3 regions of the Paenibacillus sp. DRB1-1 genome follow, and region 3 is predicted to be linked to each of the others. Evidence: a T-box and tRNA genes for the amino acid it is inferred to sense, from the RefSeq annotation. Region 3 holds a T-box; the other regions hold tRNA genes.
What was found. A T-box is a leader RNA that pairs with one kind of tRNA and senses whether it is charged. The one in region 3 lies ahead of argS (arginine--tRNA ligase), so its partner is inferred to be a tRNA-Arg.

Region 1 (5,612 bases), 3.6 Mb from region 3:
GAATTAATCTCCACTTCAAAACGTGAAAGGACATCATTGATATCTATTGCATATCGGTTAGCAGCAATCATAACGTTCAGCAACTTGGATAGCTTTTCATTCTCGGTAGTGATTGATGTGGATGCAATATATTCAACATAATGAGGAAGCACATTGGTATCTCCAGATAGGAGCCTATTTACAAAAGTATTACCTTCTGCCCAATGCTTGAACAAGTTGACCCAGTGTTGGGTTTCCTGGTCTGTCTCGATCACCCAACCTAAATCTGCGTAGGCATTTGTAAATTGTAGTGCTTGCTGATAATCGCCTTGCGCTTCACAGACACTCGCACACAGTAAATCAGCATAGGTAATGTACACAAACATCGGGCGACTCAGCCTCTGTTCAGACTCCTCCCACTCTCGCTTTTTCTGTTGATGTTTCAAAGAATATTGGATCTCCGCTTTGGCTCTCATTTTTCGAGCAGTTGCATCAAGCTTGTCCCATTCACGCAGAGAACGATACACATTCGCCAAATCTTTTAACGCATCAAGTTGATCTATTTCATTCAGACGTTCGACAAAGGGTTCAAATCGTGTAGCCGCCTTGAGATTTCGGATCTGATTGTTCCCCACCTGAATGGTAAACATACGATACTGACAGATAGCCAAGCGTTCAGAGTGCTGGTACTTCTCGCCTTCCGCAATCCCTTCGTAGAGCAACAATGCAGCATTGTGCTGACCTTGTGCGAATAATTTTTCTGCTGCATCAAATAACTTTGGGGAATATAGAAGATTGTCCATAATATGTCCCACTACAAGCTGGATAGCATCCAACTTGTCCAGTTCCGCACAGCGAAACAACAACGGCTCAATTCGCCTCCAATCCGGGGAGCGCTCAATGATGTAGTTATCTATGTATAGTTCGTAAAAAAAACCCTCTGGTAGTCCCATAGCCCAAGTGATTCGATCTAGCTGATGTATCGCAACAGGACGATGCTTGGCAATCCAATTATTAAGTGTTCTTTGATGAACACCTGAATGTTCGGCAAATTGTGCCAGCGTCAAATTATTTTCCCCTAAATAATCCTCTAACTTCGCCAAAATCGTAGGTGTATGTCCCAAGTCATAACCACCCTTCATACAAAAAATCCAAATTTTATACTTTCACCTCAAATTATTCACCAATTATTAACATGTGTCAACATTTTTCTTCCATTATTCCTACTATATAAACTTGAATATGGTAATTAATAACCACTAACATGAAGTCCCTTTTGGAATTAGGTGGTCGCTCGCTCTACTAATTTGAATTCCAGATGATGTATCGTTTCATCCAGCCCTTCAAGGGCATTGCAAATCATAATGAACGCATTCTCCGCTTGCTTGTCTATCGGGTAATGAATCGTAGTTAAATCAAGCAAATGCGATATTTCAGTATTATCAAAGCCTACTACTGCAAAATCGCTTGGTACAGAAACACCGAGTCTCCGTGCTTCAGTCAAAAGACCTGCTGCCAAATAATCGGTAGAACAGGCAAAGGCATCCGGTCTATCTGTTTGTTCTCGTTCTGCCCACCAATGAGCTATTTGTTCACCAGCTTCTATTGAATTTAAATCATAAAAATGCGGGAAGGCCTCAGCATCCAAATCGTATTTTTCGCAAAAGTCATGATAAGCTCGAATGCGTTCTTTTGTATTCAACCCCCGCATGCTGCCGTACACATTCACAATTTTCCGATATCCTCGGGCGTACAAATGTTCCAACGCCAACGTATAGCCCTGATACTGATCCATAAATACAGACGGGATTGCCTCAATGTTTACACGTTGCCAGGTCACAATCGGACCATATTTTGTATAATGCTCAATCACACTCCACTCATTAACACGAATCATACAGACCAAGGCGTCTAGTTGCTTTCTCCGCAACATTTCCAGCGCTTCAAGTTCTCGCCCCTTCTCCCCATTCGTAATAAACAGCGCTATATTAAAGCCATGCTCCTGGGCATACATTGTAAATCCACGCACAAATAAACCCAATGAGTCATTAAAAGAAAGTGAAATAATCCCTATAAGCTTGGTCATGCCTTTTTTTAAAGATACCGCATTTAAATTAGGGACATAATCCAGTCGGTCTATGACCTCCTGCACACGCTGTCTTGTCGGTTCACTTACATACGGATGATTGTTAATGACACGGGACACCGTAGCCGAGGATACGCCTGCCAGCTTTGCAATTTCATGAATATTCGCCATTTTTCTCACCTCGTTCTTTCTATTTTAGCATGTTCGTGTTTAGCATGTTCGTAGTGCCCGCCCTATAATTGTCACCTTCCCAAAATAAGTTTTTTAAAAGCGCTTGACCTGTAATGCATTACAGGGATTACAGTGAATTTGTGCTTAAGAAAGCGGTTAAAAAACATACTTAGGAGGCACTAACCATGAAAAAAGGCATAAAGATTGCAACCATTGGCGGAGGTTCCAGCTATACACCAGAATTAGTAGAAGGCTTCATCAAACGTTATGCAGAGCTTCCCATTCGGGAATTGTGGCTGGTAGATATTGAGGCAGGACGTGAAAAACTGGAGATTGTAGGCGCCATGGCCAAACGGATGGTGAAGGCCGCAGGCATTGATTGTGAGGTACATTTGACACTTGATCGTCGGGAAGCGTTGAAGGACGCCGATTTTGTAACGACCCAATTTCGGGTAGGCTTGCTGGAAGCCCGGATTAAGGATGAAAGTATTCCGTTAAAACATGGCATGATCGGTCAGGAGACCAATGGCGCCGGAGGAATGTTCAAAGCGTTTCGCACCATACCCGTTATCCTCAGTATCGTCGAAGATATGAAAGAACTGTGTCCGAATGCATGGTTGATTAATTTTACCAACCCTGCGGGTATGGTCACCGAAGCTGTGCTTCGTTATGGTCAGTGGGATAAAGTCATCGGATTATGTAATGTTCCAATCGGCGCGATCAAGAGTGCATCGGCTGTGCTGGACAAACCGGAAGAAGAGCTGTTCTTTAAATTTGCAGGGATTAACCACCTTCATTGGCACAAAGTTTATGACAAAACAGGAGCCGAATTAACAGAGCAAGTCATTGAAGGACTGTACGCTCCGGGCGCAAAGCCAGAGAAAGTCGTTGAAAATATTAAGAACATGCGCTTCCTGTATGATCAAGTTCGTCAATTGAAAATGCTGCCTTGTCCTTACCATCGGTATTACTATATGACGGATAACATGCTCAAGGAAGAATTAGAGGAAGCCAAAAACGAAGGAACTCGGGGCCAAGTGGTCAAACGTCTGGAAGAAAGTCTGTTTGAATTGTATAAAGATCCGAATCTGGATTACAAACCAGAGGAATTATCCAAACGCGGCGGTGCGCATTACAGCGATGCAGCCTGTGAGATCATTAATTCCATTTATAACAACAAAGGCACATTGATGGTGGTTAGTACACGTAACAATGGTGCGATTGATGATGTTCCTTATGATAGCGCCATCGAAGTGACCAGTGTCATTCGCGCCCATGGTGCCGAACCTGTCAACTTTGGCAAATTCCCACCTGCACAGCGGGGCTTGCTGCAAGTGATGAAGGCAATGGAAGAGCTGACGATTGAAGCGGCGGTCACCGGTGACTATGCAACAGCACTGCAAGCCTTCACCCTGAATCCGCTCGTACCAAGCGGGGACATTGCTCAAACCGTACTGGATGAATTGCTAGAAGCACACAAAGAGCATCTACCTCAATTCTTTGCTCATAAGGAGAAGGCGACGGTATAAAGCTAGCAGCAATCATCCTGCTGGAACACAAAAAAGCTTCCTACATGTAGGAAGCTTTTTGCTATACGTCCCAGGAGGGATTCGAACCCCCGACCGACGGCTTAGAAGGCCGTTGCTCTATCCAGCTGAGCTACTGGGACAAGATGGCGATCAATAAAACCTTATGTATTCAGCGCATTGATTATTATATCACATTTCGGGCAACTGTCAAAAGCATTTTTTTATGATATAGGGAAGCTGGCTGCAAAAGGAATCATTTGGACGCTAACGGGGTATTATGTACAAAGAACCATGCATAAAGGAGGGGTTAATCCGTGAAAGGTCTTTTGTCGTCACTTTGTTATTTCAGCATTTTCTTCGCACCTTTTCTAGTGCCTGTCATTGTGTGGATTGCAGTACGGGACGAATATGTTCAGGGACATGCAAAAAAGGCTATTTTATCGCATATTTTCCCCATTATTGCGGCAATTCCGCTCGTGTATTTTATTATTACGGCGAATCATACAGGTTCAGTGATCGGGTTTGTACTGCTATTCGTAGTGGTCTATCTCGGGGTTTTTGTTTATAACATCTACAAAGGGATTATGACACTGCGTGAAGCGGCTTAGTTCAAAAAGAAGCCTCCTGCATTCCGCAAATTTGGCGGGATACGGAGGCTTCTTTAGGGTCATTTTTGATGAGTTGCTGTTGCTATTTAGTTCAATGGCTGCTTATTTATTCCCAAAGCGTTTAGGACTTCTTCGTACTTCATGTCTTACGTTTTTCTCCAGCACTTCTTCCGCGAACTCATTGTTATGAATATAACTGCTGCCTTTATTTTTCTTATACTTCGCTTTGCCGTCTATGATTTCCCCCTCCTTTCACGCTGATCCGGCGATGGCGCCGGGGCCCAAATCAACAAAAGTCGAGGCATAGCACACCATATCCTCATGCCCCGAACTCCTTGGCGAACTCTGTGCTGAGTTGCCCATAGGAGAGCAATTCTTTTTTAAACTTCTCTCGCTCCTCACCAGCAGTAATGTGTGTAGAGTCGGTAAAAGCCTTGTCTGTCACTTCCTCAAATGCCGAATGCAGATTATTGTCGTACCAATCCAGCTCCAAATCGGCGTCATTGCGGATGATCCGTACCATGTCATAGTCATGCTGACCATCCGTCTGATCCTTGGCCGTGATATAGACCAGCAATTCCGGGTCATCTGCGGCACCGGGCCGCACCTCTACCTCAGCGCAGCGCACTCCGTCAAGTTCAGTGAAGCGGCGTATTTTGGCATCCTTGATGTAGTACATGGTCTCCCTCCTTCCTTGCGAGTAGACGGGTTTCCCCATCTGTAGTTTTCGGAACGGACAGACATTTTATGCTTCTTTTCGGCATATATACTGATGAACTGGGGATTTAGTTTTTGATTCATTCCAACACTGGATGAACACGACAAAGAGAGGATGAACAGACATGTGCGGAATTACAGGTTTCATACAGTGGAACGGAGACTTAATGCATCAATCTGAGCTGCTGCTGAATATGACACAAACGCTCTCCGATCGCGGACCGGATGCTGCGGGTACCTGGATATCCAACCCGTGTGCCTTCGGACACCGAAGACTGAGCGTAATGGACCCGGAAAATGGCGCTCAGCCCATGATCCGGCAGCTTGAGGATATCACTTATACGATTGTATATAACGGGGAAATATATAACGCGCCTGAGCTGAAAAAAGAGCTGCAACAGCGCGGGCATTTTTTCCGTACACAATGCGACACGGAGGTGCTGCTCGAATCCTATATCGAATGGGGCCCCGCATGTGTGGATCGGTTAAACGGCATTTTTGCGTTTGCGGTCTGGGATAGTG
Region 2 (5,612 bases), 2.1 Mb from region 3:
CCGCACCCTTATAATTTTACGAATCAGGAATTCAAGGCACATTTGATATATAAAGAGCGGAAACAATAACCTGTTTCCGCTCTATGATGTTGCTCAATAAGACTGTTCTTATTTAGCCAGTTTTGCGAAGTATTCCAACGTGCGGATCAATTGTGCAGTGTAAGACATTTCATTGTCATACCAAGCTACAGTTTTCACCAGTTGTTTGTCGCCAACAGTCAGAACTTTAGTTTGAGTTGCATCAAACAAAGAACCGAAAGTAAGACCTTTGATGTCGGAAGAAACGATTTGATCTTCAGTGTATCCATAAGTTTCAGGATCGGATGCTTCTTTCATCGCAGCGTTGATTTCTTCAGCAGTTACGTTTTTCTCCAGAACTGTTACCAGCTCAGTCAGGGAACCTGTAGGTACTGGAACACGTTGAGCCGCGCCATCCAATTTACCTTTCAACTCAGGGATAACTAAACCGATTGCTTTAGCAGCACCAGTTGTGTTAGGGATGATGTTTTCAGCTGCTGCACGAGCACGACGGAAGTCACCTTTAGCATGTGGAGCATCCAAAGTGTTTTGGTCGCCAGTGTAAGCATGAATTGTAGTCATCAAACCTTCAACGATACCAAATTTATCTTGCAGTGTTTTAGCCATAGGAGCCAGGCAGTTTGTTGTGCAAGAAGCACCGGAGATTACAGTTTCAGTTCCGTCCAGAATTTCATGGTTTACGTTGTAAACGACAGTTTTCATGTCGCCAGTAGCTGGAGCGGAGATAACAACTTTTTTAGCGCCGCCTTTCAAATGTTTCTCAGCAGCTTCTTTAGTTGTGAAGAAACCTGTACATTCCAGAACGATGTCTACACCCAGGTCTCCCCAAGGCAGTTCTTCAGGGTTGCGGTTAGCCAAAACTTTAACTTCTTTACCGTTTACTTTGAAGAAGCCGTCATGTACTTCTACTTGTCCTTGGAAATTACCTTGTGTTGTATCATATTTCAACAAATGTGCCAACATTTTGGAATCTGTCAAGTCATTGATTGCTACTACTTCAATACCTTCCACGTTTTGAATCCGGCGGAAAGCAAGGCGTCCAATACGTCCGAAACCGTTAATACCAACTTTAACTGTCATGAGTGAGTTCCTCCCAAAGTTCGTTTAGTTTAGTTTTATATATTCAAGACAGACCCGAAAGCCCGTCAAGACAACATTATTCATAAATCCTATATTAATCATTTAAATAACGACTTACAATCTCAACAGCAGCGCCTTCGTCGGTGACTAGAATGTCCTCTTGCCCGAAACGCAGTACCGCATGAATAGCGGCCGCCTTGTTTTTGCCTCCAGCTACACCTAGAACCGTATCGGTACGCCTAATGTCCTCCAATCGGAGTCCAAGCGTCAGCATTCTGTGAACAACGACGCCATCTTCGTTAAAGTAATAACCAAACGATTCGGCTACCGCTCCTTCACTGCTGATCTGGGCAAAGGTTTCGGGATCAAGTTTACGTCTATGTGCCATCGCTATGGCGTTGCCTATCCCGTGAATGATGATACGACTCTCGCGAATCAGGTTCAATATATCCTGAATGTTCGTATCTTCAAGCAAGGAGTTGTAAGCATGATTGCTGAGCAAATCCGGTACATGGAGCAGACGGTATTGAGCGCCTACCTTGCGAGCCATTGTGGAAGCAATTGTGTTGGCCTGCATTTCCATGCTTTCTCCCAAACCCCCGCGTGCCGGTACAAACCACCCACCCTTAAGTGGGCCATTAGAAGGTAGTGCCAGTTGTTCCGCCACGTCGGCAATTGTCGTGCCACCTGTTACAGCGACCACATCCTCGTCGTCCATAACACTCAGCAACGCTTTTGCTCCAGCGCGCCCCAGCTCCTGCTTTGTTAACGGAGAAGCATCCGAATCCCCTGGAACGACAACCACCTTCCTCAAACCATAGGCTTGACGAATCTGGTCCTCCAATTGGGACAGGCCGAACAAGTTGTTCGCAATCGGCTCCAGCTGTTCCAGCAGATCCAGTCCTGCTTTGCTCACCTTCATGCCTACACTCTCAATCTCAATTAGCCCCTGAGCTTTAAGAAGATCGGTTTCGGCGCGCAACACGCGCTCAGTCATGTTCAGTGAAGCTGCCAGTGTTCTGCGTCCAACAACATCGGACAGCATAATCTGATGCAGGATCGTGTACCTTTTTTTCAAAACATCCATGAGGTCGGGCAGAAGCTGCTTCTGTATTTCTAATATCTTTCGCATGCTTTCCACTCCCGCACACTTCTAAGTTCTGTCTCTAATGCTCTATCTCTAACTGGTCTCAAAACGTCCCGGGATAACTTTTTAAGTCCCACGTATATCTTAACCAATATTTGCTCCATATGCAAGTCTATCTGAACCTATATTTCTCAACCATTTATCTGAATATGCGCATTTAATAAAAGCTTGCAATTCACTGCTGTATATCATATAATCATCTTTGTTTCCAATTAGCTGTTTAATTAGTTAGTTGTTTGCATTGAATCAACTATGCGCCCGTGGTCCAACGGATATGACGTAGGCCTCCGGAGCCTGAGATCGAGGTTCGATTCCTCGCGGGCGCGCCATTTTAAATGAACGCTTAGATGCTTCTATATAATGTTTTAACCAATAAGAGCGCTGAGGGCTCTTTTTTTTAATCATTAGTTTGACTTTCTTTGACTTTTTGTTTGAAATTGTTTATCATGTGGTTATTACGGTAACAGTTTATAAATAAGGGACGTGTAATCGGCATGTCCACCAAATCCACTAACGATATTTAAGGGAGGTTTTTTGACGTGAGCTATGTTCCAATGGTAGTAGAACAAAGTAACCGCGGCGAACGCGCCTATGACATTTATTCCAGACTGTTAAAGGATCGCATTATTTTGTTAGGCTCGGACGTCAATGACGTTGTAGCCAACTCTATAATTGCGCAAATGCTGTTTTTGGCTGCCGAAGATCCTGAAAAAGATATTCACTTGTATATTAACAGCCCTGGCGGTTCCATTACAGCTGGTATGGCCATTTTCGATACGATGCAATATATTAAACCTGACGTATCTACGATTTGCGTAGGTATGGCGGCTTCCATGGGCGCGTTTTTGCTGAATGCAGGCGCCAAAGGTAAACGTTTCGCTTTGCCAAACAGTGAAATTATGATTCACCAACCACTGGGTGGTGCACAAGGTCAGGCAACGGATATCGAAATCCGCGCACGCCGCATTCTGAAAATGCGTGATAAACTGAACCGCATTCTCGCAGATCGCACAGGCCAACCACTGGAGCGCATTGAAAAAGATACAGACCGTGACTACTTCATGTCTGCTGATGATGCCAAGGAATACGGTATTATTGATAAAGTGCTAACTAGCTCCTCTCCAGAAGGTGTATAAGAGAAGAAATTCACCTCTTTCGATAACTGGTAAATGAAAAAGCTGCTCCGGACTTTCTTATCCGGTAGGCAGCTTTTTTGCATTATTGTTTTTTAGGTTATAGACAATTGGACTTATTTATTTCTACTATTCATTCTGTCCCGCAAAAGGCTTTTCGCCTTGAGGCAGCAATTGACCGAACGAGTAGGTAAACTCCGGAATTCCATACGCGTATGGCGCATAATCATACAAATCAAACACGATTGTTACTCCACTGTTCGTCACATAAAAATTCTGATCTGCCGCCAGCTCTTTAAATTTGCCGAATCCTTCGCCAGCCTGAAGTGCATCGATTTTTTTCTTCAAATCAGCATTGAGGAACTTTTTGTAGTTCGGATTTGCCTTCAATACGTCAGACAATTGCTGCAGTTTACCATCAGCGAGCGAAAACGTATATCCTTTACGTGCCGTCATGCCATGTGCGCCACCCGTATACGAGTAGTCCTGCATAATCACACTCAGAATACCATCTTTGTTATAGGCAATCGCAAAATCATTTCCAAACTCATACGGTCTTTCTGTTGTAGCCTCTCCCTCAGCCATCATCTTTTTGCCTGCTGCCAATATACCTTCTGCATGCTTTTTAAGCACATTGTTAATGGCCTGTTGAGCCTCAGAATTCAGCTGGCTACCGCTGATTTGCGGGTACTTAATCTTGTAGGACACCTTCGCACTACTCGAAGCTGGAAGTGTTTGAGACGCAATTGTAATCGGATTTAGCTGGCTTTTACTCAGCGTTACTGTTTTCTGAGCTGCATTCCATTGAGCATCTATGCCCAGATAGTCTTTCAGCAAACTCATAGGAATATATAGCTTCCCAGCGATCTGTTTGGCATCCATACTACGTGTATTGATTCCATTGACGTTGACGTAGGCATCCGAGGAAGAAGCCATAATGTAAAGTTTATTGTACCCGCTACCTACGGTATATGTCGCTGTTTTCGCATCATAGCTTACTGGAATCCCCAAGCTGTCGCGCAGTGCGGCCACCGGAATCATTGTACTCCCGTTCACTTGGACACCTTTAGCGGGCAACGTTTTACCATTCCATTGGATGGTGATTCCTGGTTGCTGTGTTGTCGCTTGCTGCTGTTTCGTCGATGCTGCCTGGATATAGGAAACGGGAACAGCTGTGACTCCTGCGAAAATCCCTGCCGCCAGCAGTGCTGAACCCCATTTTTTTGCATGCTTACTCATATTAAATATTCCTCCTGTTAATGATCTGTATTGTCTATGTGTGATAACTACTTTTATTATTATATCTATACCCTATTGTATGTAGTTTACAATCTGTACACTCTCCGATTTCAATATGTACACCTAATAACCCTTAGCTATGACAGACTCATTACAAAAAGGTTTCGGTATACAAAAAAAGCCAGCAAGCCAGCCTGCACATGATGCTGGCCGCTTGTGGCTTCGTTTGATGATCTATATTAGTTCATTTCGTATTGAGCCGACACCTGAACTTTCACTGTTACTTGCCCCGATTGTATCTCTGTCCCGCCACCTGCTACGTCCAAGAGCGATTTTGACATGGCATTTTCACGTTGTGTAAAGATTTGTGCTTCTCCGCCATCTACCGTCACACTCACAAGAGCACCTAACCCGCGTTTTGCTGCCTTAGCTACAGCACTGGCTTTAGATTGTGCGCTTCCCAATGCCTTAGTAATGGCTTCTTCTTCATAAGTCGAAGGATCTTCCACGGAAAAACGTACATTATCTACGTTATTGGCTCCAGACTTGGTCGCCTCATCCAACAACTGACCGATTTTATCCAAATCGCGGTATTTGACGGAAAGTGTATGGTTGGCAGTGTAGCCTTTGAGCTTCTGCCCTTCTTTTTCGTTATAGGTGTAGTTAGGCTGTACATAAAACTGGCTGGTCTGAATGTCATCTGCGCTAATGCTCCACTTTTCTTTCAGCAGTTGTGTAACCTTGTTCAATTTTGTAGCATTGGCTTTTTGAGCAGCAGCTGCCGTATTCCCTTCCGATTGTACACCGATAGAGAGATAAGCAATATCGGGCTTCGCCAATACTTCCCCGCTTCCAGTCACATTAATTACACCGTTTACCGTCGAAGCTGTTGACGCAGCATAAGCACGATCTGCCCCCGTCCATAATCCGCCTGCTACTCCCCCTGCCATTAATGCTCCTGCGAGAACTGCCGT
Region 3 (5,612 bases):
TCGCTTCCCTTTGTTCGCTTTGCTTACATCCGATTCGGTGCTTTCAGACCAAGAACTTGCAGCGCGCATGCCAGAATATCGGCAGTTTGTTCCGCCAACTGGATACGCCACTGTCCACCATCGACAATCCTTTCCTTGGCGTAAAAACGGTTAAACGCCTGGGCCGTATCCAATGCAAATCTCGCAATAACCGAAGGCTCCAGTTGGCGAACCGCACGTATCAGTTGTCCGTGATAGCGACCCAACTGCTTAAGCAGCGCCCAACCTGCGTCACCCAACATTCCATCCGATACGTCATACAAATCACGAGAATGGCTATCTTGGACAAGGTCGTTGTCGCTAGGATTAGTATTAACATCGGCGCGAGCGTGAGCTTTCTCCAAAAGGCTGCGGATGCGCGCATGAGTATACTGTACATAAGGCCCGGTCTCGCCTTCAAAGGTCAGCGCCTCCTCCAACGAAAAATCCACTTCATTCAGCCGGTTGTTTTTTAAATCACCAAAAATAATCGCCCCAATGCCAACGTCCTCAGCTACTGCCTGTTGTTCCTGCAAATCGGGGTTCTTCTGAGTAATGATGGCTTGAGCACGCGCTATGGTTTCATCCAGCACCTCCTCCAGTTTGACAACTTTTCCGCGTCTTGTGGACATTTTCTTACCCGCAAACCGCATTAATCCAAACGGCACATGCTCACATTGCTCCGCCCAAGCCTCCCCTGCTTGCTTCAGCACCGCAAACACCTGCTGAAAATGCAACTTCTGTTCTCCACCAACGACGTACAGCAACCGATCAGCCTTCATCACTTCATGACGATAAATCGCTGTTGCCAGATCACGTGTCGGATAAATGGTGGTCCCATCCTTTTTTAGAATAAGACACGGAGGCAGTTCCTCATCTTCCAGACGAACCACGAGCGCACCATCACTTTCCTCCAGCAATCCTTTTGCTCTTAATTGAGCAACAACTGCCTGCATCTTATCATTGTAAAAACTTTCTCCCAGCACATGGTCAAATGTAATGTTCAGACGCTGGTACATACGATCAAATTCACCCAGACTGACTTCAACAAAAAACTCCCATAGTTGTTGAGCCTCAGCATCCCCATGCTCCAAACGTCGGAACCACTCGCGGCCTTCATCCTCCAAAGTCGGATCATGCTCGGCCTCCTGATGAAAACGAACATATAGCTTCAGCGATTCACCAATCGGATCATGTTGTAGCTGCTCCTCATTTCCCCATCTTTTATAGGCCGCAATTTGCTTGCCAAACTGTGTTCCCCAATCCCCAAGATGATTCACACTAATTGGAATATATCCGGTTTCACCAAGAATGCGATACAAGGCAGCACCAATAACAGTAGAGCGAAGATGACCGATACCAAACGGTTTGGCAATATTGGGCGAGGACATATCAATAACTACCCGCTGTCCGTGCCCGATATTGGGGCCTGAGGAAATCAGCCTTGCTCAATTCAGTAAGCATAAGCGGAATATGAACAGATCGATCCAATGTTATATTTACATAGGCACCCGATGCTGTAGCAGTTAAACCTTCTTCATGATTCACTAGCTCCGCCAATTCCAGTGCAATGTGCTGTGGAGACTTTCGAAACTTTTTAGCCAGCACAAAACAGGGAAACGCCACATCTCCCCATTCAGGCTGCGGAGGCACCTCAAATAATGATAAAATTTCTTTCTCCTCCAAGCCCGTATGGGCCAATATCGCTTGAGCAGCAATCCTCATCAACATGATCTCTCTCCTTCTTTTTATAAGATCTAACAAAAAAAGCCCCCGCCTCTTGAAATAAATCAAGAGACGAGAACTTTAATATCCCCGCGGTACCACTCTTCGTAAATCGGTTGTGTAGCTACAGCTAACTTACACAAAATCGCGATTTCACTCCAATGACTAATAACGGTGTCTGCCGGGCTGATCTACTAGAAGCTCTGCTCGTTGGATCAACCGTCTCCCGGGTGCGCTTCACATCGGACCTCATACCGGCTTACACCTCTTCCGGCTCGCTGTAATGATACGGCTCCGCTGCTACTCTCCCGTTCCATGACGTTAATTCCAATCATTATACAAACCTATTCAGTAGAAAGCAACCTTTTATTTCCTCTTCACGCACTAGTTCCATATATGTAATTACACTGCCACCAATTGGCGGCATGCCTGAACGCAACGACGACAGGCTTCTGCACAATGTTTGCAATGATCATGGGAATGCTTGCTGCATTCAGCAGCACATACCTCACAGGCCTTGGCGCACAGCTCACAGATTTGCTCGGCAAAATCCGTTCCGCGCTGCAGCATTTGAGCAGCAAATCCGCATATTTCTGCACATTCCCTACTCACTCGAATACATTCACGCAGCATAGCTAAATCATATTCCTTCAAACTCGCTACGTAACATACATTGCAAGCGTTCATACATTCCAGGCAAGCATCCACGCATTGTTGGTATGAATGATTCATATTACATTACCTCCCAGTTGTTGACCCTGCTGTACTATTACCCGCTGACCCTTGAGATTAATCATTTGATGTGCGCGCTTTCAATAAAATAAAAACAAAATAATCCCGACTTATGTAAGGAAGTGTACTATATTCCAGTGTGCAAGTGCAAGGATATTAATCACATGGATTTTTAGCCCCTGTTTCTGACTTGCATACACTCAGTCATTACTCTATTGTAAAAAGTGTATGTCTAACCACCGATCAAGGAGTGAGCATTTCAATGAATATGTCTTCTGTAGAGGAGCACCGACAGGAATCCCCGCAACAGGTTAATTGCATGGTCGTAACTGTCTCGGACACACGCACCGTGGAAACAGATACTGGGGGGCGACTGCTCATGGATCTACTGGAAACCAATGGATATAAGGTTGTTCGATATGTCATTGTCAAGGACGACTACGAAGGTATTCAGCAGTTGGTATCCGAAGCAGCCGCACAGGATGACCTCGAGGCTGTACTTTTGACAGGCGGTACCGGTATTTCTCCACGTGATACTACATATGAAGCCGTCTCCTCTTTACTGGATAAGGAATTACCTGGTTTTGGGGAAATCTTCCGCTATTTAAGCTTTGCCGAGGACATTGGTTCAGCAGCTATATTAAGCCGGGCTGTGGCTGGCACTGTGGGCCAGACAGCCGTATTTTCGATGCCTGGCTCACGTGGAGCCGTTCGTTTGGCAATGGAACGCATTATTGTCCCTGAGCTACGACATGTGATGAGAGAAATTTATAAATAAGCTCCTATTTCCTACATGCCGCGACACAAAAAGGCACCCCATACATTATGAGGTGCCTCTTCCAACTATTCTTTTTCTTCAACTTCGGGCTGCATATAGCTGTCGATCAGCTTTTGCTTCAGCTCCCATACCTTCTCGCTCAGATTTACACGATAAATTTCAGGGTTCAGCTTCCGCAAATATTCTGGCCAAAACAGTTTCAACTGTGAAGTATGGTAGGCACGAATTTCATCCAGTTCAGGAAGCTCATATACCTTCTGTCCATTTATAAAAATAGGCTCAAGCATTGGTACAGCTTCATAATTTTCTACATACTTCTTCATATACGGATGCAAAGGGTTAAACAGCTTCAGGCGCTTACCATTACGCGGACGCTCTTCATCCGGGAAAGAAATATAATCGGCTACAGCTCTCCCTTTCTTCTTATCCACAATGCGATATACATCCTTCTTGCCTGGTGTGGATACTTTTTCTGGATTACCCGAGATCTTAATCGTCGGCAACATTTCGCCATCCACTTCACGCTCAACCAGCTTGTACACCCCGCCAAGCGAAGGTTGATCTGAAGCCGTAATAAGCTGTGTTCCTACACCCCATACATCAATACGTGCCCCTTGTGCTTTCAGGTTAAAAATCGTATTTTCATCCAAATCATTGGAAGCTACAATTTGTACGTAATCTAAGCCTTCAGCATCGAGCATTTCCCGCGCCTGAATGGATAGATAAGCCAAGTCACCGCTATCCAGACGGATTGCATTCATACGCTTGCCCTGACTCTCCAGCATTTTTGCTGTCCGAATCGCATGAGGAACACCGCTTTCCAGCGTGTCAAAGGTGTCTACCAACAGTGTAACCTGGTCTGGTAAAACCTTCGCATACACGTCAAACGCCTCCTGCTCCGTCATAAAGGTCTGCACCCATGAATGGGCATGTGTCCCCTTCGTCGGGATTCCAAAGTGCTCGCCTGCCAGCATATTAGAAGTCGCGTCAAAACCTGCAACATAAGCTGCCCGTGCTCCCCAAATCGCTGCGTCAGCTTCCTGCGCACGCCGTGTTCCAAATTCGAGCAGTGTATCGTCACTTGCCACCTGCTTGATGCGCGATGCCTTTGTCGCAATGAGTGTCTGATAGTTCATAAAATTCAGCAATGCCGTCTCAACAAGCTGCGTTTCCATAATCGTTCCTTCGACACGTACCAGAGGCTCGTTTGGAAAAACAAGTGCCCCTTCTTTCATCGAATGGACCGTTCCACCAAACTTAAACTGGCGAAGCGCCTCCATGAACATGGGATCGTACTTCTCCTCCTGTTCAGACAGGTAGCGAATGTCCTCTTCTGTAAACCGCAAATTTGCAATGTAATTCACAATGCGTTCCAGACCAGCGAACACGGCGTATCCATTACCGAAAGGGAGCTTACGAAAATACGCCTCGAACACAGCTTTACGCTGGTGACTTCCGTTCACCCAATGGGCGTACATCATATTAATCTGATATTTATCTGTATGTAATGCGAGGCTCGTTGACTGCATCGTAATCATCCTCTCTGACTGTCCCCAGGTTTGTGGCGGCGACCGCCTCATCTGCCCAGATTCAGCAATATCCGGCTCCATTTTGTTATCGGACATTGGTGCACAATCGTTAAGTTATTTTACTTCTTCTGGCGTAAAACCGTATCCTCAGCCGACCGTACCGCAGCTCCAAGACTTCCCTCAAAATGACCCAAAGCCCAATCATGTCCAGCTTGATTAAAGCTCGCCACAGCGTCCTTGTATACAGTAATAGCAAAACCTTTGTTATAAGCATCTACAGCCGTATGCAGCACACATATATCTGTACACACACCAATCAGATGGACTTCCAGAACACCACGTTCACGCAGCCTGAGCTCCAGATCTGTGCCTGCAAAAGCACTGTACCGTGTTTTATCCAACCAATAGATAAGATCACTTTGTTGTTCATAGAGGCTACGAAGCTTGCCATACAAATGTCGTCCGTTGGTTCCACGTATATTATGTGGAGGAAACAGTTTGCTCTCCGGATGATAAAGGTCGTTCTCCTCATGCAAATCCACAGCCATGACAACAAAGTCCCCTTGATCCACATATGCCTGCGTAATTGCTGCGATCCGTTCATCCAACTCAATCGCAGGTTGTCCTACAGGCAAACTACCGTCCACAAAATCTTTCGTGTAATCAATAACAATTAGTGCCTGCATCGTACGGTCAGCTCCTTATCCTCAAAGTGAAATTGTACGTTCTATGCGTAACCTATTACATTAGACGTTACGTGTAGATAGATAAACGCGGTACTCTGTCACTAAAACGGTACAACTGTGCCGGTCTTTGTGAATACTGGTTGG

Region 1: it has a tRNA-Arg gene. The T-box ahead of argS (arginine--tRNA ligase) is inferred to sense a tRNA for this amino acid. The anticodon was not compared.
Region 2: it has a tRNA-Arg gene. The T-box ahead of argS (arginine--tRNA ligase) is inferred to sense a tRNA for this amino acid. The anticodon was not compared.

What each region holds. Positions count from the first base shown of each region.
Region 1 is NZ_JBODQH010000001.1:3,861,618-3,867,229, reverse strand. It holds gene ACQW03_RS17230 (helix-turn-helix domain-containing protein) at 1-1,103, opposite strand, end outside; gene ACQW03_RS17225 (LacI family DNA-binding transcriptional regulator) at 1,262-2,236, opposite strand; gene ACQW03_RS17220 (6-phospho-beta-glucosidase) at 2,422-3,765, shown strand; tRNA gene ACQW03_RS17215 (tRNA-Arg) at 3,832-3,905, opposite strand; gene ACQW03_RS17210 (DUF4870 domain-containing protein) at 4,080-4,373, shown strand; gene ACQW03_RS17205 (hypothetical protein) at 4,693-5,052, opposite strand; gene asnB (asparagine synthase (glutamine-hydrolyzing)) at 5,216-5,612, shown strand, end outside.
Region 2 is NZ_JBODQH010000001.1:2,316,587-2,322,198, forward strand. It holds gene gap (type I glyceraldehyde-3-phosphate dehydrogenase) at 109-1,119, opposite strand; gene ACQW03_RS10220 (sugar-binding transcriptional regulator) at 1,214-2,251, opposite strand; tRNA gene ACQW03_RS10225 (tRNA-Arg) at 2,521-2,595, shown strand; gene clpP (ATP-dependent Clp endopeptidase proteolytic subunit ClpP) at 2,806-3,402, shown strand; gene ACQW03_RS10235 (PdaC/SigV domain-containing protein) at 3,529-4,638, opposite strand; gene ACQW03_RS10240 (SIMPL domain-containing protein) at 4,878-5,612, opposite strand, start outside.
Region 3 is NZ_JBODQH010000001.1:256,179-261,790, forward strand. It holds partial or broken gene argS (arginine--tRNA ligase) at 24-1,749, opposite strand; T-box leader at 1,809-2,068, opposite strand; gene ACQW03_RS01080 (four-helix bundle copper-binding protein) at 2,146-2,475, opposite strand; gene ACQW03_RS01085 (MogA/MoaB family molybdenum cofactor biosynthesis protein) at 2,738-3,253, shown strand; gene ACQW03_RS01090 (nicotinate phosphoribosyltransferase) at 3,319-4,782, opposite strand; gene ACQW03_RS01095 (cysteine hydrolase family protein) at 4,902-5,468, opposite strand; gene ACQW03_RS01100 (NUDIX domain-containing protein) at 5,536-5,612, opposite strand, start outside.